2 regions of the Paenibacillus kribbensis genome follow, and region 2 is predicted to be linked to the other one. Evidence: predicted binding sites of a transcription regulator. Region 2 holds the regulator's gene; the other holds the start of a gene.
What was found. The regulator Rex, encoded in region 2, represses fermentation and respiration genes when NADH is low (regulators of the CRP and FNR family bind a similar motif). The targets are predictions, from matches to a motif close to TTGTGAAATATTTCACAA.

Region 1 (11,764 bases), 2.4 Mb from region 2:
CCAGTAAACTTGTATCCATGTAAAAGGACTCCCTTACGAGTTACGCATAATGATGGATTCCAGCATATTTGCAACATCCTCGCATGAATCCGTTGTCGTTTCAAGGCGTTCGTACAGTTCTTTGCGTTTGATCAGCTCAATAGGATCAGTTACAGTTGCAAACAGGTTTTTGATGCAAATACGCAACAATTCATCCCCCTGATTTTCCAAATCATTCAGGCGAATGGTGTACTCACGAATAGCCAGCAATTTCTTTTGCGAAAGCAAATGTACAGCCTTCTGAATTTCATAAGCTGATTGACGCAAAATATCAGCGAACTGCACAATATACTCGTCCGGCTCCGTAATGTTATACATATAAAAACGTGAGGCTGTTGCTTCCAGACCATCCAGCACATCATCCATGGTTGTTGTCAGTTCCATGATATCGTCGCGTTCCAGCGGCGTGATAAAGGTCTTGTTCAGCTCAGTAATAATCGTGTGTGTGTAATCATCACACTTATTTTCATACTTCTTCATCTCATTGGTAAACAAAGTCACATCTTGAAGGTTTGAAGTATGTTGGGCAAAATAATCCGCTGCTTGCACGATCGTATCTGCCATATTTTCCAACGTCTCGAAGAATATATCCTTTTTCTTCAATCTCATAACGATTACCCCTTTACGAAAATATCCGCAACCTGTTTCGACTGCAATAGACAACCTTTGCTATCTTATCACACTCATCAATGTTTTTGTAATGTTTGCAAAAGCAAATTTCAGGATATTCGTATGCAGTACCCGACACAGAAGTTCATTATCCGACATTTTTTCCTTAAAAAGGAGTGTTCCGTTTTTATTTTGTGTTTATAGTCACATGCTCATTTAGAGAAGTATCTGCAGGGACCACATGTATATAGGATGTACCTGGCGTCAACGGAATTTCAACTCCATTTTTCATAAAACGAACCGCATCACCGGGCGTATGCTGCCATTGTGCATGTATGACTCGTCCTTGTTGAAACACCATGGCCTCTCCACTGCCATTCAGCGCAACACTCAATCTGCCTACATCATCCAGTGTTCGATGGCTTGCGCTCATCACAATAACATTGGCCGCAGAAAGCTGTTGATTATTATTTTGATCCATATGTGACTTTTCGTTCACAAATCGCTTATATTGCTGATCCGCCGGATCGTAGGTGTAGGATACACGATAGTTTTTGAGCAAAAAGCGGATTTGCAAAGATGCTGCACTCTCGTCTGTCATGACCGGGGCTTCACCGGATTTAAGGTAAGGATATACGGGAACCTCCGCCTGCTTGACATACCCTTTATAATCAATTCCTTTGCGTAGTCTGCTTACATCTGTGTACAGATTATGGGGAGGACGACGATCTTTGCTTCGCCAAAAGTAAGCCCCTCCATTCGAAATCTCATCCAGATGCTCCTTCTTCTGCTGCTGTAAAATCGCATAGGCATCTGTGCTTCCCCCTGCATGTATCGGCAATGCATCGTAGGTTTCACCCAGCTCAATCAGATACGGTCGGATGCTGCGAACCGGACCGATTTTCACATCTCCGCTATAGCTTTGAAAAAAAGCGACCAAGCGAGTAATTCCGCCTTCTGCAAGAACTTCATATACCATGTCTGCCTGACTAAGCCCTGCCTGTGGACGTGCAGCCGGAGCATTGTTAATCATGATCGCGAGCGGTCGCTCCAAAACAGGCTGCTCCACCGGAAGACCGGTAAGTGGAGCTGTAAATGCCGGAATGGACTGCTCTTTGGGCGGCTCAGCCTCCAGTTCTGTTTTTTGTTCAATCAATTGGGGAGCGGGTTCAGATTCACCCGTTTTGGACAAGGCAGAACAAGACATCAGCGTCATGCATAACAGAGCTGAGGCCATCACACGCAACCATTGCGTTCGTTGGGAAATGGACCTGGACAAGTTTATCCCTCCACTTTAGATTTTTTTCTCATTATAAGCTTTTTTTCCTGTTTTTGTCTTGATCGAAGGTATACGTCCCGATAGAATACTTATCTGAAGACATTAAAATTTAAAAAAATATTCAGACTTTGTGATTTTTATCACAAATAAGTGTAACTGAACCTAATACAATAAAGGTGTAGCAGAGATGATCATCCTAACCTAATGAAATACAAAACATTTTGATATAAGAAAGAGGAGTGGTTTAAATGTTTAACAACTGGTTGCGTGAAAACAAAGTAGCGATGTGGCTGCTGACTGTAGTACGGGTTTATCTCGGATATGAATGGATGAGCCATGGACTTGAAAAGTTGACTGGCGGATTTGATGCCGCTGGATTCATCTCGGGGGCCATTGCTAAAACGGGTGGAGATCATCCCGCTGTACAAGGCTGGTGGGGATCGTTCCTCGAAGCCTTTGCCCTGCCAAATGTCGGTTTGTTCAACGTCCTGATCCCACTGGGTGAGTTCTTGGTCGGGGTTGGCCTGCTGCTTGGTACACTGACTACGCTGGCTGCTTTGATGGCCATGGTCATGAACTTCTCGTTCCTGTTCTCGGGTACAGTAAGCACCAATGCAATCTACCTGCTGTTTGAAATCTTCCTTGTGGTCGCTGGTGCAAATGCCGGACGGATCGGCTTTGACCGTTGGGTACTGCCCTTCCTGCGTGGACTGTTCGGTAAAAATAAAGATACCTTTCCAGCCGATCGAAAAATAGCTTAACTAACCTGCAAACAACCGTTACCCTCTGGGCTAATGGTTGTTTTTTTTATGCAGCTATGCTGCTCTCCACTTATTCATCACTGAAGGAGTCTCCCATGGTCATACTGACGTGGGAACTCCTTTTTTTGTCGGATTCAACATTTCATCAAATGTTTACAAGTTGGATACAACATGGAATGCTCACGATACATTTCCCCTATACACTACAGATACACCAAAGAAAACACGAAGAAATATGGAGGGTTAAATGATGAAAAAAATGACCAAAGCCTATCTCATGCTCGCGACAGTAGCTTTCACTGTACAGACTATGGGACTGGGATATCAGGCAACAGCCGCAGCAGCAAAAACTGCTACAGCATCTCAGACGGTAAGCGCACAACAAATTTCCAAGACCTTTGAGCAATTGCTAAGCCAGCCTGGCAAGCTGCCTCAGGCGTTTACGTATTTGCAAAAGCACATTCAATCCGTTCCAGTCGCTCGGGCAACCATGATGACGCTCCATCTGGAAAATGCCCAGAATAAGCAATTGGATGCATACTCACGTACGCTATACCCGACGTCTGTTCAAAATAAGATTAGTAGCATATACAAACCTGGCGATACGTTCACCAATCTGATTAGCCGTACAAAAGACGCAAGCCTGAAAAAATTACTAGTCCAAACCAGAGATGCCGGATTCAAGCTTGAAACGGCGGAAGGTATGTTTTATCCGGTCATAAACTATGAAAAATACACAGTATTCAGCAAGTACACCACGGCAGATATTCGCAGCTACATTCAGATCATGGCTGTGGAATCAGGACAGGCCGCTACCAAGGATGCCGCGCTCCGTATTGGCTATCAGCAGTTAGCGGGACGAGTGCTGGCACAGGAAGCGTTTTTAAACCAATATCCACATTCCAACCGTACAAAAGCGGTAAAAAACTTATATGAGATGTACTATTTCTATACCTTCTACGGCACGAACAATACGCCACTATTCGATTATGAGACCAAGAAGATTCAACCTAATGCCAAAAAAGGATATCAACTCGTCATTCAACGCAACCCGGATTCGAAGAGTGCCTACATTCAGAAGCTGAAAGCCTTTGTGACCCTGCTGGATCAAAACGGAGATAAGCAAACGACACAAGTATCTGCCTGGCTGAAAAAGAACGTATCTTCCAATTAATCGAGAAAGCGGAATATAAAAGAACTTCCATTCCCACACGCCATGTGGATTTGGAAGTTCTTTTTACATTTATTGATCATTTTTCCTGACCAAAAGCCCAGCAATTAAGGCTTAGCGAGCCAAGGACATAGCTCTGAAAAAGCTTGCGTGCCGAGCGCTGATCATCCGCAGCCCCCATCACATAAAACAAAGGTGATAAATGCTCAATCCCATAAGAAGGAACCGCCTGCTTGGCATAAGGTGCCTTCTTGTCATATTGGAATAGATGACGCAAATTCCAGTCTTGAAGCTGCTGTCCAATCCAGTCATCATATTGAACCGCCCACTCGGCCGGCTCATTCGTTTCCTTGAGTGTACGCAGATTGTGTACCAATCCGCCGCTGCCGATAATCAAAATACCTTGTTCTCGCAGCGGTGCCAGCATCCGTCCAATCTCATACTGCTCCTGCGGAGCGCGCCGGGAATCAATGGAAAGCGGGACGACAGGAATGTCCGCATCAGGATATATATGCCGCAAAACCACCCATGCTCCATGATCCAGTCCCCGGTTTCGAACCGGCTGGTGAAACAGGTTATGCTGACTGAACAGATGCTTTATCTCCTCACACAGCTTCGGATCGCCTGGTGCAGGGTAATCAAGTGTGTACATTTGCTCAGGGAAGCCATAGAAATCGTGCAACGCTGCATGCTGATCATCCGCACCGATACATTGATCAGGACTATCCCAATGCGCGGAAAAAATGACTATTCCTTGGGGGCGGGGCAGGCTCGCGCCCAGCTCTGCAAGAAAGCTAGTGTATGCGTTATTTTCTACAGCCAGTGTCGGTGAACCGTGCGCAACAAAAATTGAGGGTAATGTCATCGCTGCCAACCTCCACACGCCAGTATAGTGTTACTCTTCCATTTTACTCCGGCGGAGGCGCAATTTCCAATGCAATCCGTTAGACCTGAAATCAGATCATCCAGTGCTGCCAATCCCGTTGAATATTTTCCTGCTCATCCAGCCATTCCAGCGTCCGGTCAATCAGCTGTTGCCGCTCTTTACCTGAAGAGAAGGTGTGATCTCCCTGGAAAATAATCTCTTTATCACAGCGTCCCTCTGGACGCATCCAGAATACCTTCTGGAATAAAAAGGCATAGTCCACAGGAATAATATCATCCGAGGTTCCGTGAATAACGAGCACATCCCCGTTAAATTTGACAGCCTCCTGAAACGGCTGGAACTGGGCTAACGACTCAAAATAAGCAGGTGTGAATTTGTAGTCCAAATAATCGGCCTGACCGTTTTTAACAGACTCGTCGTACACGCTTCGCTCCGTAATTTTGACGATGTCGTTGAACGGATAGCCGACAGCTGACCACAGGACCAGGTTTTGTACTCTCTTGTCCCGTACAGCTGTGAGAAGGGCGACTGCGCCCCCCAGACTGTGACCGATCAGCGTTACCTTGGTCGGGTCGATGTCCGCGCAATTCACAGCATAATCCAGCACGGTACGTGTCTGATTAATCATCGACTCCAGCCCTTGCTTGCCATAATCGCCTGTGCTTTCCCCACAACCGGCAAAATCAAAGCGCAGGACAAAATATCCCCCTGCTGCAAGCTCACGTGCAGTCTTTACAAATAACCGATCTACCCCGATACGATTGCCTACAAATCCGTGGCATATCACGACGAGCGGCACCCGTCTCTGACGGTCTCCCTCACCCGGATTATTCGGATAATGAATCGTAGCAGCCAGCTCCTCATTTTCAAAGCGAATTCCAATTTGCCGTTCCATCATCATTTTCCCCCTGAATAATTTAAACGTATATTGTAACACGGATACTCAGCAAAATACCCATTTACTTTAATTCCGATAAGTTTAATAAGTTTTATAGTAAAGTCAGTCTATCATCGCCCTGCTTCCTTGTCAACCTGTCATCCACATCGATAAAAATGTAAACAAATGGCGCTCCCCATACGATGCCGGAGAACGCCATACTACATGCTAGGTAGGGTGAATCCCCCATCATTAGACGTGGAAGATTCCTATTCGTAGCTGTTCCTGAACATCTGGTGGGTTTCCACTCGTCCCTCCCACTCCAGTTTATAAGAGGCACCGCTATTATGATCCTCATGCCATAAGCTGCGGTAGCTCTCCTCACCCAGTTCCCCTGCAAATTCTGTATCCTGAGCCACTTCAGTATCGTCCAGTATACGGTATGTTGGAGCTGCTCCTTGAATGCTCCGGTGACTCACGCTAGCAGGCGAGGATACCCTGCTGTTCCCGTTCGGAGCGCCTGCCAGTCGTTTTTGGACTGAATAATCTGCCTGATTCTCCAGCTTCATGATGCTACATCCTCTCAACGTTTATATTCAGGTTGCTCCATGTGCTCACCCTTTATCCAGTTTGAGGAGAATGCAGCGCTAATATACATTCTGCCGATAAAGCCTTTTGCCATCTGGCGCTTCCTCACGTATACTGTTTTTGTTGCAAAATACCGGTTCCATCAGCGGGATACGCTCGCGAAGCAGGAGGAAGAAATGAATAAAGCAAAATATTATACGCTTATTGCATGGATTGCCTTGTCCATGTTTTTTTTGACACAGGCGATGATTGGAGGGTTTATCGCATTTACAGGCGGAGATATTACTCCCTTTGAAAAAGTTAACCTGTCGACCCTCATCATTATCGCTGCAGGAGCGATTCTACTGGTTGAAGCACTGATGAATTTTATGGACCGTTCTGGAGAAGACGAGGAGACGCAACAGCCAGACCATGTACCAGTGAAGCCCCAGTTGAATTTCAAATCCATCTTGATGTATATTGTGCTGGTTGTCGTGATTCTCGTCTCCGGCTTGGCATTGCGCAGTATACTGCCTGTGTTCAGGATTTCACCTTGGGTAAATCTGATTCTCGCCGCCGTCGGCTTCATCGGACTCAAACCAATTTTTCTGCGTAAAAAGCGTTCTTAATTCACAAAAAATCCGTATTCCCGCCTGCAAGAAGATGCATGTGGAAATACGGATTGATGTATTCTAAAGCTTATTTGGAAAATAGCTGCTCTGCATTATCCAGAGCGATTTTGTGCCCCATTGCGGAATAGTCCAGCCAAGGCTGTCCCTCCAGCATATAGACATGACCCTGCTTAACCGCCTTGAGTCCTTGCCATACCGCGTTTCCTTCCAGTTGCTTGTATACCTTTTGCGCATCAGCGCCTTTACTGATAATGACAAGGATCGCATCAGCATCATAATCAGGCAAAACTTCCTGGGACACGACCTGGTAGGCCTTGTTGATTTTTTCTACACCCTTGGCTGGCTTCAAGCCCAAGTCCTGATATAGCAGCGGTCCTACCGGACGCTTCATGCCCATGACACGAACTTCCTTCGCCGTCACACGTATAGCCATAACTGTTCCATCTCCGATTTTGGAGTGGATCAGCTTTTTAACCCGTTCCTTTTGTGCCTCATAATCTTTCAGAAAAGCGTCCGCCTCTGCCTCACGGTTAACCATGACGGCGATTTTTTTCAGTTGGTCCTTCCAAGTGCCTTCATCCAGATCAAAAACCTCGGTCGGCGCGATTTTTTCAAACTTGGCTACATCGGTGCCTGAATATTTTTTGTCGAGAAAAATATGATCAGGCTGAAGCTCCAGCACCGCTTCCATATCCGGGTCTGTGACAACACCCAGCTTGCGGGTATTTTGGAGACGGTCCTTTACATGGGGCAGAAAATCCTTCACATCTCCGCCTACGACCGAACCGGCCGGAGTAATGCCCAGTGCCAGCAGGTTGTTCGTCAAATGGATAGACATCGAAGCAATCCGCGAATCGGCGTTAATGGTTGTCTTGCCGCTGTCGGCTGCTTTACTATCTGTAGCTTGGGATTCTGCAGCTTTGTTATTTGCTGCTTGTCCACAAGCGGACAGCATAATCATACACAAAACAAGAAGCATTGCTGCCCATGAACGCTTAACATCCGAACCCTTAATTCCATATTTTTTCATCATTATTCTCTCCTATGCCCTTAGAAGCCTCATATCCATGATCCATGTACAAAGCTTCTGCTTATTGATATTTCAATAATTTATAACACTCAATTCGTATGTAGTCCTTCTGTCATTTGGTTCGGGACAGCAGGAACAAGAAATACGGTGCCCCTACCACCGCAACCACCACCCCTGCGGGAATCGCGTTCGGCTGAAACAACGAGCGTCCAATCGTGTCGGATACGACCAGTATGACAACCCCGACAAAACAGGCCACGGGCAGCAAATGCTGGTACATCGGTCCGACCAGACGACGAGCCAGATGGGGTGCGATCAGCCCGATAAAACCGATGCCTCCGGCCATAGACACGCTGGCACTGGATAAAGCTACGGCTGCACCCAGCAGCAGCAGGCGCTGACGCTTCACATTCGTGCCAATACCGGCTGCTGTCTCGTCGCCCAGTGACAGGTTATTCAGGCTGCGTGTCTGTGACAGAACGTAGGGCAACACAATGATGATCCACGGCAGCAAAGCCGCTGCATGCACCCAGTCCCGGCCCCATACGCTGCCAGCCAGCCAGCGTGCAGTAAATGCATACGTATCCTCATCCAGCCGCAGCGACCAATACAGCGTTATTGCGCTGAGGCCCGAGGCTACACCGATGCCGGACAAAATCAGACGCACAGGCACGATTCCCCGGCTGCGGTTATAGGACAACAGTACAATCAGCACTGCCGCAACGATCCCTCCTGTAAAGGTAAACAAGGGAATAAGCAATGCTGACGAGCCCTCCAGGTCGCGAAAGAAGCTGACGAACATTACCAGCCCGAGCGCAGCACCTGCGTGAAGACCCAGTACTCCGGGGTCAGCGAGCGCGTTGCGTGACAAGCCTTGCATGACAGCTCCGGCCGCACCCAATCCCGCGCCAGCCAGCACGGTTACGACGATACGCGGCAGACGATATTCAAACAGGACCATCTGATCACGTCCACTGCCACCGCCAAACAGCGTATCCAGCACACGCAGCGGTGGAATGCGAATCGTTCCGGTGTTCAGACCCAACACAATAACAACAAAGCTGATCCCCGCCAATACCAAACAGACGAGCCAGGCCTTTGTTTTTCTTGCATCTCCCGTTCCTATAGAGCGACTCACTACAAATCCCTCCTTTCCTTACGGGCGAGAAAGAGGAAAAAGGGTACTCCGATAAAAGACACCATAATTCCAATGGCCAGCTCCTCCGGCGGATTTGCCATTCTCGCCCCCAAATCAGCCAGCACCAGCAGTACAGCTCCCAATAGTGCAGACAACGGAACAATCTGGCGATAATCCACGCCGATCAACTTGCGGGCGATATGCGGAATGACCAGCCCTACGAAGCTGATGGCCCCGGCGGCCGACACAGATAGCCCAGCCAGCACCACCACGGTAAGCAGGCCAAGCAACCGGATACGCTTGAGATTTATTCCCAAGTTCAACGCCACCTCATCGCCCATTGAAATCAGCGAAATAGAGCGCGCCAGCCCCATCGACCAAACAATTACAATCAGCAAAATCGGCGCAAGGATCTCAAGCTGCGACCATTTGATTCCGGCAACACCGCCCGCATACCAAAAGGCCAAATCCTGACTCAGATCAAAATAAATCGCGATCCCCGAAGTCATAGAACCTAGCAGGGCAGCCGTCACAGCCCCGGACACCGTCAGTCTCATTGGCGTCAATCCCCCCGGCGCGGAGGCTCCGAGGCCGAATACAAGCAAGGTACTCATCAGCGCACCGAGGAACGACAATACGATTAACGTGCCATAAGGCAGATTGGGGAAAAAGGCAAAGCTCACAGCGACTACAAACATCGCTCCTGCGTTGATGCCTAGCACACCTGTATCTCCCAGCGGATTGCGTGTAATGCCCTGAATCAGAGAGCCTGCCACCGCCAGCGCGGCTCCAATGACGGCTGCACCGAGCACACGCGGCAATCTCAGCTCATGAATGATCTGATGTGTCATTAGCGAACGATCATAATGGAACACTGCCGCCCACACAGTACTTAGAGTCAAATCCTTGGCTCCAAGAGAAATAGCGGCAAACATGGACAAGGCCAGCAATACAGCAGAAGCTATGAACAACAATATCTGCCGAATCCTGCCTGCCCGGAGCATCGGACGAGTTAATGAGGATGCATCGGAAGCTGTGCCCTCTGACGAAACTGCATGTTCGTCCGTTCTGCCTTTTAACCGCATTCGTGAGGTCACTCCCTCCATACCCGAAAATAACCATAAATCCAAATTCGATAATGATAATTATTATCAGCTTGATTCATAATAGCATGTTTTTGTTACATTGCAAGCCAAAAACTGCTCCCTATACGAAGGAGCAGTTTTTGGCATACATCTATAAGAGCTGGCTATGTGGATGACTTCAAGCTGCCCGCTTTTAGTACGTAGGCCAGCCTGCCGAATCCCATTTCAAATCACTGATGAGAAGCTTTGGATTTCCGTTGTCGGTAGCATCATAAGCATGACGCGCTATGACACTATTATTATAGATGGATTGGCCGCCCGGTCCCCTCCAGCGGTCATTTCCGGCATCCAACACGGTTCCGCCGCCATCCATCAGGTTTTTACCGCTCTTGTCCACATATGGACCAGTGATATTCTTGGAGCGGCCGTAAATGATTTTGTAATTGCTGTCTACGCCTTTGCAGCAGTTATCAATGGAAGCAAACAGATAGTAATAGCCATTGCGGTATGTGACATGCGGCGCTTCCAAACCACCGGCAGTCCGCTTGGCAATAGAATAAATCTGGCCCGTAGGTTTCATTGTATTTTTGTCCAGACGAGTAATTTTCAAGCCTGAATTCCATGAGCCGAACGAAAGCCACGGGTTACCGGAAGCGTCAATCACGAGATTCGGGTCAATGGCGTTATAATCGTTAGAATCCGTCGTACGCAGCACCAGTCCATCATCTCGCCAACTTCCCGCACCAATGCTTGTTGCAGAGGTTAGTCCAATAGCCGAGGTGCGGGAGCCGAAGGTAGAAATGGAATAGTACACCCATACTCGGCCGTTGTACTTTTGAGCATCCGGTGCCCAGACATCATTCGGGGTTTGTTTAGGCACATACGTCTTCCACCATGATAGCGGTGAGAGGAATATTTGCGGCAGTCTGTAAAAATTGCGTCCGTCATCCGATCTTTGAACCTGTATCCCCTGCCCTGTGGAGAAAATATACCATGCATTGCCTTCCTTCGTGATGGACGGATCATGTACCGCCACATCGCCGGTTAACGGCCAATGCTCCGCTGACGCGAACGGCATCACGGACAGCAATAATGCAGCCGAGGTTACGGCGGCAAACGCCGTTCGGGCCAATTTACCCTGCACTGATTTTTTCCAGGATTTCAACACTCTTACGCACCTCCGAATTTGTTTTATATACTGTGAATCAGGCGAAACATATATTACGTTAGTGTTTATACTTAGGAAGTTACACATATATTAACCTATCAACTTCAACTTTGTAAACGCTTTATTTCAAATAAAAAGAAATTCATACCCTACGCATAACGTTAACAATACGAAAAAGGAGCCCGCAGGCTCCTAGGCTCCTTTTTAGATCATCCTTATTAAATCAGCATATTAAACAGATTCTCGTTTTTGTTCAGTTCCGTATAATTGAGCCCCTTGCGGTTCATTCGTTCAATCAAAGGAAGATAGTCTTCCTGATGAAGCAGCTCAATGCCGACTAGCGCCGGACCGTTTTCCTTGTCGTTCTTTTTCGTATACTCAAACCTTGTGATATCGTCGTCCGGTCCAAGCACATCCTGTAGGAACTCACGCAACGCCCCGGCCCTTTGCGGGAAATTCACCATAAAATAATGCTTTAGTCCTTCGTAAATCAGGGACCGCTCCTTAATCTCCTGCATCCGA
Region 2 (11,764 bases):
GGAAATCAGCCGCCGCCTCTCGGTCAGCCGCACGGCCATATGGAAGCAGATTAACAAGCTGCGTGAGCTGGGCTACACCATTGAAGCCTCCTCGCGTCGTGGCTACCGATTGGTGTCCCACCCAGACCGACTGGAGGTTTCCAAGCTGGCACGTGCATTGAATACCGAATCGTTTGGTCAACGTATCGTTATTCTGGATTCGACGGTCTCCACTCAGCAGGATGCCATGCGTTTGGCAGAAGAGGGGGCACCGGAGGGGACCGTAGTGCTGGCGGAGGAGCAGACGGCAGGACGGGGACGTTTGGGTCGGAAGTGGTTTTCACCTCGTGGCAAAGGCGTCTGGATGAGCATTGTGTTGCGTCCCACCCAGCCCCTAGGCTTTACTCCCCAGCTGACACTGCTTACAGGTGTGGCGGTGTGCAGGGCCATTCGTCGGCTGACGGGTGTGGAGGCTGGCATCAAGTGGCCCAATGATCTGCTTATTCATGGCCGCAAAGTGTCCGGTATTCTGCTGGAATCCGCAACAGAGGATCAACGGGTCCGCTATTGTATTGCCGGCATCGGCATTGATGTGAATTTGAATACGGATGATTATCCCGAAGAATTAACTCAGTTGGGAACGTCCTTGAAAATAGAAGCAGAGCGTGAAATTGACCGTACTGAATTGATTGCTGCGGTGCTGGAAGAGATGGAGCAGCTATGCAGGTTGTATGCGGAGCAGGGCTTTCAGCCGATAGCCATGCTGTGGGAGGCTTTATCGGTAACGATAAACCGCAGCGTACGGGCACATACCGGACAAGGGATAGCGGTGGAAGGTACAGCCGTCGGTCTGGACCCATCAGGGGCACTAGTGGTTGAAACGGATCAGGGAGAGCGAATTCAGGTCATTTCAGGCGATATACAATTGTAAGAGCGAATATAGCTGTGAATAGCGCCCACAATCGCTATGTTCCCTGTGCAAAACTTCACGTGAAAAATTGGATGTTTTTTGTTATACTGTGCAGGAGGCGGCATCGGACGGTCCGAGCTGCACTCCAAGGGCACATGCTCTACTTTAGCAAGTTTGTAAAACCATCATAACTTCATTTGAAGGTTACGTTGGATTCTGCTCTGAGCCGAACAGGACCGAGACAGAAGGGACGATCTCAAAATGAGTGTCTTTTTTGGCTGTTCGGACCTTTTAATGACGCACATATGCAGGCGTTCATAAAAGGTTATTTTTTGTGCCAAAAAAAAGATGGAAGGGAGCCATTCGCAATGGCGGGAAAACAAGCACTGAATATTGTGAAAATGAAAAAAATGAAGAAGGAGGGCATTCCGCTCAGTATGCTGACCGCGTATGATTATCCATCGGCTAAAATAGCCGAGGAGGCGGGAATAGACATGATTCTCGTGGGTGATTCACTGGGTAATGTGGTTCTTGGTTACGATTCGACCATTCCCGTGACTTTGGACGATATCGTGTACCACTCCCGTGCGGTAGCAAGAGGCGCGGAGCATACATTTATCGTAGCGGACATGCCTTTTATGACATACCACAGCAGCGTATCGGAAAGCCTTCAGGGCATCCGCCGTCTGATGCAGGAAGGACATGTGCATGCTGTCAAATTGGAAGGCGGAGCGGAAATTTCCGATGTCGTAAAAGCGACTGTTCGGGCAGGTGTACCTGTACTGGGACATATCGGTCTTACACCACAGGCAGTCAATCAGATTGGTGGCTATCGCATTCAAGGTAAGGACGAAGCAGACGCACGTCGGTTGATGGAGGATGCCAAGGCACTGGAGCAGGCGGGAGCCTTTGGCATTGTACTGGAACTGGTGACTGAGGAAGTCGCAACTGCCATTTCCAAAGAACTATCCATTCCGACCATTGGCATTGGCGCTGGACGCGGATGCGACGGCCAGGTACTGGTCTACCACGATCTGATTCAATATGCATCGCCTTATTACAGCAAGCGCTTTGTCAAAACCTATGCCGATGTAGGCGGCTTGATCCGCAGCAGCATTGAGCAATATGTGAGCGATGTGAAGGGACGGGCCTTTCCGGCTGAAGAGCATGTGTTCAGTACGGATGACCGTGTCGTGGAAGCTCTGTACGGTAAGGCGAAAGGGCAATCACAGGAACAAGCTAAGGAAAAGGTGGAATCCCGGTCATGATCATCGTAAGAGAAGTGGCCCAGCTGCGACAGGCTATCGCTGAACGTCGGCAGCTTGGAGCAAATGGAGCAAAAGCGGTAAATGATTCTGCCTCTGTGCAGCAGCAATATAAAGTCGGCTTTGTGCCGACGATGGGATATTTGCATGAAGGCCATGCGAGCTTGATGCAAAAGGCGCGTGAAATGTCGGATACAGTGGTGCTCAGCATTTTCGTCAACCCGATTCAATTTGGACCTAATGAAGATCTGGACAGCTATCCTCGTGATGAAGCACGTGACCTGGAGGTAGCACGGCGTGAGGGCGTGGATATTGTGTTTTTGCCAACTGTAGCAGAAATGTACCCGCAGCCAACCCGAACCAAGATTCACGTATCCGCCTTGACCGAACGCTTGTGCGGCGCTTCACGTCCAGGACATTTTGATGGTGTGACGACGGTGGTGGCCAAGCTGTTTAACATGGTCAATCCTGATCTGGCCTTCTTTGGTATGAAGGACGCGCAGCAGGTTGCTGTGTTACAGCAGATGGTGACCGATCTCAATATGAATGTGACCATTGTGCCTTGCCCGATCGTTCGAGAGGCTGACGGTTTGGCGCTGAGCTCGCGCAATGTGTATTTGAGTGCAGAGCAGCGGGAGCAGGCGCTGGTGCTGTCCAGGTCACTGCGCAAGGTACGTGAAGTGAGCGAGGATGTTGTCCGAAATACGTTTACGATTCGTCAGATACACCAAATGGTGGAGTCCACCATTGCTTCCTCGCCTTTGGCAGACATTGACTACATTGAAATATTAACTTTTCCCGGCTTGGAGCCAATTCTTCCTGAGCAGCGGCTAAGTGATGTTGAAGAGGACATCATTGTAGCGCTGGCTGTGAAATTTGGGAACACCCGACTGATTGACAATATAAGATTACAAAAAGCGGAGGTGCTTTCCCATGTTTAGAACGATGATGAAATCGAAAATTCACCGGGCGACGGTGACTGAAGCCAATCTTAATTATGTGGGGAGTATTACGATTGATGAGGATTTGATGGAGACATCCGATCTGCTGGAAAATGAAAAAGTTCAAATTGTGAATAATAACAACGGAGCGCGGCTGGAAACCTATGTTATCCCTGGACCGCGTGGCAGCGGCGTGATCTGCCTCAACGGTGCGGCAGCGCGTCTGGTGCAGCCTGGTGATACGGTCATTATTATTTCCTACGCTTCGATGTCAAATGAAGAGGCAAAAACATACAAACCGACTGTAGTATTCGTGGATGAGCATAATAAACCAGCTCAGACAGCGAATAAGGAAGTACACGCTACGATCATGTAATGAATGGGAGTGCGGATGAAACCCGCCCTTTAGGCGAAAAATGTGAGTGTACTAATCCATCTTTCGTAAGGGCGGGATGCACATGTTCCAGCATGTATTCGCAGAAATGAACAGCATGTTAGATGATATCGTGAAGCATTACCCATCAGCCCAAGGCTCGCGCAAACAGGAGCTGCTGCAGCATTGGAGTTTGCTGCGGAAAATGAGTGACAGAATTATGGATGAATGGCTGGCCTTTGAGGAAAAAATGGTTTGCCTGCGAGCGGCCGGTTTTTCCGCAGAGTCCGATATGTCTGACACGGAGCTAACCGGAAAGGAACAGCCTGAAAAAGAGCTGCCTGCCTATAATCGGGGACAAGGATATTATCAACTGCTTATGTACCCTGAGGCAATTCAACAGTTCGAGCAGGTATTACAGCATTTTCCGAACAGCTGGCAAAGTCGTATGTATTTAGGAATGGCGTATTTTCAACTGGAGGATACAGCGCAGGCTGTACGCCATTTTGAGCAGGTGCTTGACCTGACTGAGCAGCCGACACTCAAGGCGGCCATCTATAACGCGCTTGGCTGTCTGATGGCCAAACAGGCTGACGTAGAGGCTGCGCAAAAATGTTTTGCTCTCGCGCACCAGCTTGATCCTGCGATGCCCGAGCCCTTGCACAATATGGAAGCCTGTTTGTTCGGTACCGAAATGCTTCGCTACGACAGCTCGATGATGACCTGGATGTAGCTGTTGTCAGACACCGGGTAAGACGATGCATGCCCACCTCCCCAGGCGGCGTGTGCATCGTCTTTTTTGGCTGTCTTAATTTCCAAAAAGGCGATCTTCTGATATGCTGTTATACAGAGTTATTATTTTTTGTATGTGTCAAAAGAAAGGATTAAGCTCGAATGAAATTTGCGGTATTGGATTTTGAAACGACAGGCACCCAGTCCGCGGATGACATCATTCAAGTCGGACTTGCAATTATAGATCATGATAACAGCATTTCCCGTGTTTACGGTTCTTATGTGAACCCTGGCAGGCCCATTCCGCCTTTTATTACGGGGTTGACCGGAATTACAGACGATGACGTCAAGGATGCTCCTGCACTTGAAGAGATGATGATGGAGCTTGTCCCTTTGCTGGATGATGTTGTCCTGGTCGGTCATAATGTGGCATTTGATTTTAATTTTTTGCAAAACGCTTTAGATCGGTGCGGATACCTGCCGTTTAGCGGCAGAATTTTGGATACGATGGATTTTCTGAAGATCATGTTTCCATCGCTCTCCTCCTATCAACTCGGATTTGTTTCTTCTGAGTTCGGGCTGGCTCATGATCGCCCCCATCAAGCAGACAGCGACGCGCTGGCTACGGCTGAGGTGTTCTTAAAGTGTCTGGCTGAGCTTCAAGCGTTACCTTTAATCACGATACAGCGGCTCAGCGATTTGTTTGCAGAGGAAGACAGTGATCTTGGCTGGTTTCTTGACGGGGTGCGTGAAGAGAAAGAGCTTGATCCCATTCAGGATTTGGAGGGGCATCAGTTTTATCGTCAGCTTGCACTGAAGGTGGAGGATTGGACAGAGCTGGCAGCTCCCCGCAGAGAAGATGATCCGAATCCGTTGTCAGGTGTTTCCTTTGAGGAATACATGGATGATGTGCGAGATCAATTGCGATCATCCTTGAGCCAATACGAGGAGCGCGAAGCGCAGGTACAAATGATAGAGGATGTAAATCAGGCGCTGAGTGAAGACAAGCATTTGTTGATCGAGGCAGGTACAGGGACAGGCAAGTCCCTCGGTTATTTGCTTCCATCACTGTATCACAGTGTAAAATATGGACAGCGGGTTACAGTAAGCACGCATACAATCAACCTGCAGGAGCAGTTGCGCGAGCGCGATATTCCGATGCTGACGAAGGTGATTCCGTTTCCGTTCCGGGCTGCCATTTTTAAGGGTCGGGGGCACTATTTGTGTCTGCGCAAGTTTGAACATAAAATAAACAGAAGAGACTTCGCAACACCAAAGGAAGATTTAATAACGGCGGCTCAGATGATCGTCTGGCTGACGCTGACAGAAACCGGTGATGATGAAGAATTGAATCTGAGCAATCGTGGCGGAGATTTTTGGGAAACGGTGGCAAGTGATTCGGAGTCCTGTCTCGGCCGCTCCTGCCCGTGGTTCCGTAAATGCTTTTATCATCGTGCGCGTCATGAGGCGGGAATATCGGATGTGGTTATTACGAATCATTCCAAGCTGTTTACGGATGTCAAGGCAAGCCATCAGCTGTTGCCAAGCTATGAGCATCTGGTCATTGATGAAGCACACCATCTGGAGGAGGTCGCCGGCAAGCATCTGGGCATGCATATGAAATATTTCACACTCGTTCATACGTTGACCAGACTGTTCAAAGACAGCAAGAATGGACAGCTGCCTTCATTGCGTCAGCAGTTGGTGAAGTCTGGTCATGAGAAGTCGGCAGATTGGGCTTCGACCATCGACCAGCTATATCCGCTTGTGCTGGAGGTCAAGGAAACATGGGATTTGCTGAGCGACAAGCTGTTTGGTATGCTGCCGGAGCGAAGTGATGCGACACCGGGTGAAACAGGACAATTTTCTTCTCGTCTCAAGCCGTCGGCCAAGCCTGCCAAGTGGGATCAAGCGTCTGCGCTGGAAAATCAGTTAAATGTCACACTAAGCGAAATTTTGCGCAAGGGTGACAAGCTCATGCTGGACGTAAAGGAAGAATATGATGATTATGCGGCTGACAGCCTTATTACGGATATTACAGGACTGCTCAAGGATTTGGCCGGAATCAAGGAGAATTTGCGTCTCTTTATACGTCTTGATGATGAGACGACCGTCTACTGGCTTGAAGCGAGTGGGCAATTCCGCAGTAAATCATTGCAATTTTATGCAGTGCCTGTAGATGTGAGCCGCCAGCTGAAAGAAATGTTTTTTGACAAAAAAAGAAGCATTATTCTGACTTCAGCCACCTTATCGGTCGATAAATCGTTTCAGTACATGACCGATCAGCTCGGTTTGCAGGAAGCTGCAGATGAGGGACGGCTGATGACTTCGCAGCTCCCGTCGCCCTTTAACTACAGGGATCAGGTGCTGCTGGTCATTCCCCGCGATTTCCCGAGTGTAAAGGGCAGTGTAGGAGATGCGCATTTTGTTAATATGCTTGTCAGCTCGCTAGGCGCGACTGCTCAGGCGACCCGGGGGAGAATGCTCGTTTTGTTTACCTCCTACCGGATGCTCCGGCAAGTGTATGAGCCGCTCAAAGAGGCATTGTCTTCCAGCGACATCACTGTGCTGGGACAGGGTGTAGACAGTGGGAGCCGCAGCAAGCTCACCCGGCGTTTTCAGGATGCCAAGGCTTCTGTATTGCTGGGAACCAGCAGCTTCTGGGAGGGTGTTGATATTCCAGGCGAGGCGCTGACGTGTTTGGCCATCGTCCGTCTGCCGTTTCAACCGCCGAATCACCCGTTGCTGGAGGCGAAAAGCGAGCTGCTGCAGCAGCAGAAGAAAAATCCATTTATGAAGCTGTCTGTTCCACAGGCGGTCATTCGTTTTAAACAGGGATTTGGACGTTTGGTACGTACAGCGAGCGACCACGGGGTCGTCATCGTTTACGATACACGTGTCATCGAATCCTATTACGGAAAGCACTTTTTGTACTCGTTACCGGGACCAAAAATGGAGCATATGCCGACGGAGCAAATGGTGCCCCGCATCTCTGAATGGCTCCAATCCGCCCCGGAGACTGAGGCATAATGGACGGGCATCTAAAAATGTCCGTTACAATTAGGGGGAGCAAGTATGAAATCAGAAAAAATTTCTGAGGCAGTTGTACGGAGGTTGCCCGTATATTTACGCTATCTGAATGCACTGAACAAAAGGGAAGTGGCTACGGTCTCTTCCCAGGATCTGGGGCAAAGGCTGAATTTGAATCCGGCCCAAATCCGAAAGGATCTCGCATACTTTGGAGATTTTGGCCGAAAGGGTATCGGCTATGATGTGACTTATCTGATTGAAAAAATACGTCATATCCTGAAAATTGACCAGCAAATCAACGTTGCATTGGTCGGAGCAGGTAATCTGGGGCAAGCCCTCTCGAATTATAATGCGTACTTAAAAGACAATATGAAAATTGTAGCTGTATTTGATGCTGTTCCAGAGAAGACCGGAACGATGATCAATACGCTGGTCGTTCAGCCAATGGATCAATTGGAAGCGACTGTGAAAGAAAAAAATATTCGGATCGGGATTATTACTGTACCGGATTTCGAAGCGCAACACGTGGCCGACAAGCTGATTGAGTGTGGTATTGAAGCGATCTTGAACTTTGCACCGATCATTCTGAAAACCCCGGACAACATCCGGGTACATACCACAGATTTTACAACCGATTTGCTAAGCCTCGCTTATTATTTAGAGGATGGAAAGGAAGAATCGCAAGATGACAGTGAATAAATGGATGATTAAAAACGGCTCCTTTGCCGTAAACGGACCTGAAGCCGGGGTAATCCATGGCTATATGATTGTGGAGGATAGCCGGATTACTTACATTGGCGAGACTTTGCCTGCGGGAGAGGAAGATACAGAAGCGTTTGACGGCAAAGGCTTGCTCTTTTTACCAGGTCTGATTAATACGCATGGTCATGCGGCGATGTCACTGCTGCGTGGGTATGGCGATGATCTGGCACTTCAAGTATGGCTTCAGGAGAAAATGTGGCCGATGGAAGCCAAATTTACAGCTTCAGATGTATACTGGGGTACTTCCTTGTCTGTGCTGGAAATGCTGAAAGGCGGTACGACGACCTTCCTGGACATGTACGATCATATGGATGAGGTGGCTCGTGTAGCTGAAGAGTCAGGCATTCGTGCGAGTCTGATGCGTGGAGCGATTGGATTATGCTCAGAGGAGGAGCAGCGAATCAAGCTGGCTGAGGCTGTGACTTTTGCGCGTAACTGGCATGGCAAGGCGGATGGTCGCATTACAACAATGATGTCTCCACATGCGCCATACACATGTCCACCTGCATTTATCGAAAAATTTGTACAGGCTGCGCATGATTTGGATTTACCGCTGCACACCCACATGTCCGAGACTATTGCCGAAGTTGAGCAAAACGTACTTGATTATGGCTTGCGTCCAGTTGCACATTTGGATAAGCTCGGCTTTTTCTCCCGTCCTTCGCTTGTTGCCCATGCCGTTCATTTGAACGACGAGGAAATAGCCTTGCTGGCTGAACGTGGTGTAGCGGTTTCCCATAATCCGGGCAGCAACCTGAAGCTGGCAAGTGGTGTAGCAAGAGTGCCTGAGCTGCTGCGTGCAGGGGTTACCGTTTCGCTCGGTACGGATGGTCCTGCCAGCAATAATAATCTGGATATGTTTGAGGAAATGCGCCTGGCTGCTCTCATTCATAAGGGAGTATCCGGTGATCCTACGGCGGTTCCTGCGAATGAAGCACTGCGTCTGGCAACCGAGTACGGCGCGAAGTCGATTGGTTTAAACGAGGTGGGAGTGCTGGCAGCAGGCAACAAGGCTGACTTTATCGCGTTGGATCTGAATCAGGCGCATTTCCTGCCGCGTACGGACCTTATTTCCCATGCTGTATACTCTGCAAGTGCCAAGGATGTGGCCCATGTGTGGGTAGACGGTCGTCAGGTCGTGAAAAACGGTGAGTGCCTGACTATGGACGAGGAACGCATCAAACATGAGGCACAAGCCGCCTTTGAAGGGCTGCTGTCGCGCTAATTCAGGTGTCACATCCCCTTAGAGAGGAAGCACAGGCTTTGAAAAATAAGAAAAAATGGATAGCGGTCGCTATTTTGGCCGTGATACTGATCCTGGTCAGCATGTTCTGGTATTATTCTTACGTTACGCAAGACCAGGTGGCCGAGAGAAATGCCGCTATCATAAAGGCCAAGCAATCGGGTGGTCTGGTCAGCACGACTCGTACATGGAAGTCAGTATGGAGTCAGGTATATTGGGTAGTTCAAGGGAAAAATGCCCAAAATGAAAATATAATGGTGTGGGTTCCCTTTCAAAAAGTGGAGGGACAGCCTAATGTACCTGCCGCAGATAATAGTGGTGTTCATACCGAGCTATTGAAAAACGGAGTCGACGAGGAGAAAATGACGGCAATTATTCAGCAGCAGCTTCCAGATGCAGAGATCGTGAGCCTCCAGCCAAGTGTGTTCAATGGCGAATATGTGTGGCAGCTGTTTTACAATGATGGAAGCCATCATAACTATACCTTTTACCGTTTCTCAGATGGGGGATCGACGGGGGTAAAGTATACATTGCCTAATTACTAGAGTGACGTGGGGAGTGGCTGATGGTAGTTTGAAGGGTTAGGAGCGTTAGGAGCGCCTGGGAGCGCTGCTAGTCCGTTTGATCTTACGATCGCTGTTGCCGCCGGATTTTTTTCGATTAGATTCTTATGGGGAAAATCCGGTGGCAGTATATGCTTCCGAAGCGAGCTTTCTTACAGAAAGCTTTTAGGCGAACGCTTCGCTTCTTCAGATTCAAATGGCCCACTCCGCTGGCTGACCGCCATGGAGTCACTCCAAACACCAGGGAGTTGAGGTAGGAGGGAACGGACGCCGCGCTGCGCTTGTCTCCGTTTTGAGTTTTACATCTGTCACTCTTGTTCCCGGATTTCTCCTCTAAATAGGTTTATTCGAGAAATCTGGAAAGCACCGTCCCACTGCGGATTGGCGAAAATGTAACTTTTATACTCGGTTTATATAGTTTGGAATGATTGAAAGCTAAAAAGACGTAAATGCGATTAAATTCGTATTTACGTCTTTTTAGTTTTTATGTTTGATTCGTATTTATCATAGCATGACTATTTGAGTATAAAACCATATCCGCCTGTGCAGTGCCTTCATATGTAATTTTATAAGTTTGAATTAGATGTTTTTTCATTTCCCTTAAAGAGTCTAAATATGAAGTCTATTACATATATCATAATATTTTTTTCCTAAAAATGGTTTAATCATAGACGCGGACTAACGTAACCCATAATTTTGTGGCTATGTTATCATGACTACTTATTCACCAAAGGAGATTCATGAACATGGGAAAAATGGATGGGAAAGTTGCATTGGTAACAGGTGGAGGTCAAGGGATTGGGCGGGCTATCGCTTTACGTCTGAGTCAAGATGGCTTCGCCGTGGCAGTCGTAGATTTGAATGAAGAAACGGCTAAAAGTGTGGCTGATGAAATTACAAAGACAGGAGGGCGCTCGATTGCGCTTAAAGTCGATGTTTCCAACCGGGATCAGGTTTTTGCCGCCGTCAAGGAGACAACTGACAAACTCGGTGGATTTGATGTTATCGTAAATAATGCGGGGATTGCTCCCGCCAAGCTGTTGGAAGATGTTACGCTGGCTGATTTTGATAAGCTGTTTCATATCAATGTGACCAGTGTACTGTGGGGCATTCAGGCGGCCGCAGCCGAATTTAGAGAGCTGGGTCATGGGGGGAAAATCATCAATGCCTCTTCACAGGCAGGTCATGTCGGTAACGCCAATCTGGGCATTTACTCTGCAACTAAATTTGCAGTTCGAGCATTAACACAAACCGCGGCTCAGGAATATGCGCAATATGGCATTACAGTTAACGCCTACTGTCCCGGTATTGTACAAACTCCGATGTGGAGTGGAATTGATAAAGAAATTACGGCCTCCAAAGGTGAAGCTGTAGGCGATGCCACCAAGGAATTCGGCAGCAAAATTGCGCTTGGTCGTCTCTCTACACCGGAAGATGTATCAGCCTTCGTCTCATTCCTGGCAGGTCCGGATTCCGATTACATGACAGGGCAATCCCCTCTGATCGACGGCGGCATGATGTTCCTGTAAAGGACTATGTTATTAGCGACGAGGTAATAAAACTCTTATATATGCAGCGTAGACGCTACATGCAATTTTTGCTGCAGCCAAGAACTTGTAAAAGCAGGAGTAACTGAAAGAAAGCAAAGAAAGCCGAAATTGGCTAAAGTAACTATAGAGATTGAAGAAAAAATTAAAAAGACGTAAATACGATGAAATTCGTATTTGCGTCTTTTTAACTACCAACCCTGCGAAGCTTGGCTGAAAGCCAGCGAAGCATCTTTGCCTACCCAACTTTCCTGCTAAGGCAAAATTCATCTTTATGGCGGGCAGTAGCGGAGTGGAGGATTTGAATCTGGAGAAGCGGAGCGTTCGCCTTTGCCATGGGATTCTAACCTTTAAATGTTTTATACCATCAAGAGAATCCCATGGCAACAGCGATCGTAAGATCAAATCCTCCACGCAGC

Region 1: a site for Rex is predicted at 2,056-2,073, ahead of B4V02_RS21040 (DoxX family membrane protein). Genes of this name have one in related genera too.

Annotation. Positions count from the first base shown of each region.
Region 1 is NZ_CP020028.1:4,723,416-4,735,179, forward strand. It holds gene B4V02_RS21025 (inorganic phosphate transporter) at 1-19, opposite strand, end outside; gene B4V02_RS21030 (DUF47 domain-containing protein) at 34-648, opposite strand; gene B4V02_RS21035 (DUF3048 domain-containing protein) at 836-1,927, opposite strand; gene B4V02_RS21040 (DoxX family membrane protein) at 2,176-2,688, shown strand; gene B4V02_RS21045 (hypothetical protein) at 2,936-3,862, shown strand; gene B4V02_RS21050 (dioxygenase family protein) at 3,939-4,724, opposite strand; gene B4V02_RS21055 (alpha/beta hydrolase) at 4,816-5,640, opposite strand; gene B4V02_RS21060 (hypothetical protein) at 5,892-6,191, opposite strand; gene B4V02_RS21065 (hypothetical protein) at 6,387-6,818, shown strand; gene B4V02_RS21070 (ABC transporter substrate-binding protein) at 6,889-7,851, opposite strand; gene B4V02_RS21075 (FecCD family ABC transporter permease) at 7,964-8,989, opposite strand; gene B4V02_RS21080 (FecCD family ABC transporter permease) at 8,989-10,074, opposite strand; gene abnA (arabinan endo-1,5-alpha-L-arabinosidase AbnA) at 10,268-11,242, opposite strand; gene ilvA (threonine ammonia-lyase IlvA) at 11,461-11,764, opposite strand, start outside.
Region 2 is NZ_CP020028.1:2,351,481-2,363,244, forward strand. It holds gene B4V02_RS10660 (biotin--[acetyl-CoA-carboxylase] ligase) at 1-910, shown strand, start outside; gene panB (3-methyl-2-oxobutanoate hydroxymethyltransferase) at 1,258-2,157, shown strand; gene panC (pantoate--beta-alanine ligase) at 2,154-3,095, shown strand; gene panD (aspartate 1-decarboxylase) at 3,088-3,471, shown strand; gene B4V02_RS10680 (tetratricopeptide repeat protein) at 3,554-4,201, shown strand; gene dinG (ATP-dependent DNA helicase DinG) at 4,363-7,230, shown strand; gene B4V02_RS10690 (redox-sensing transcriptional repressor Rex) at 7,276-7,929, shown strand; gene B4V02_RS10695 (amidohydrolase) at 7,916-9,217, shown strand; gene B4V02_RS10700 (cell wall elongation regulator TseB-like domain-containing protein) at 9,256-9,780, shown strand; gene B4V02_RS10705 ((S)-acetoin forming diacetyl reductase) at 10,545-11,327, shown strand.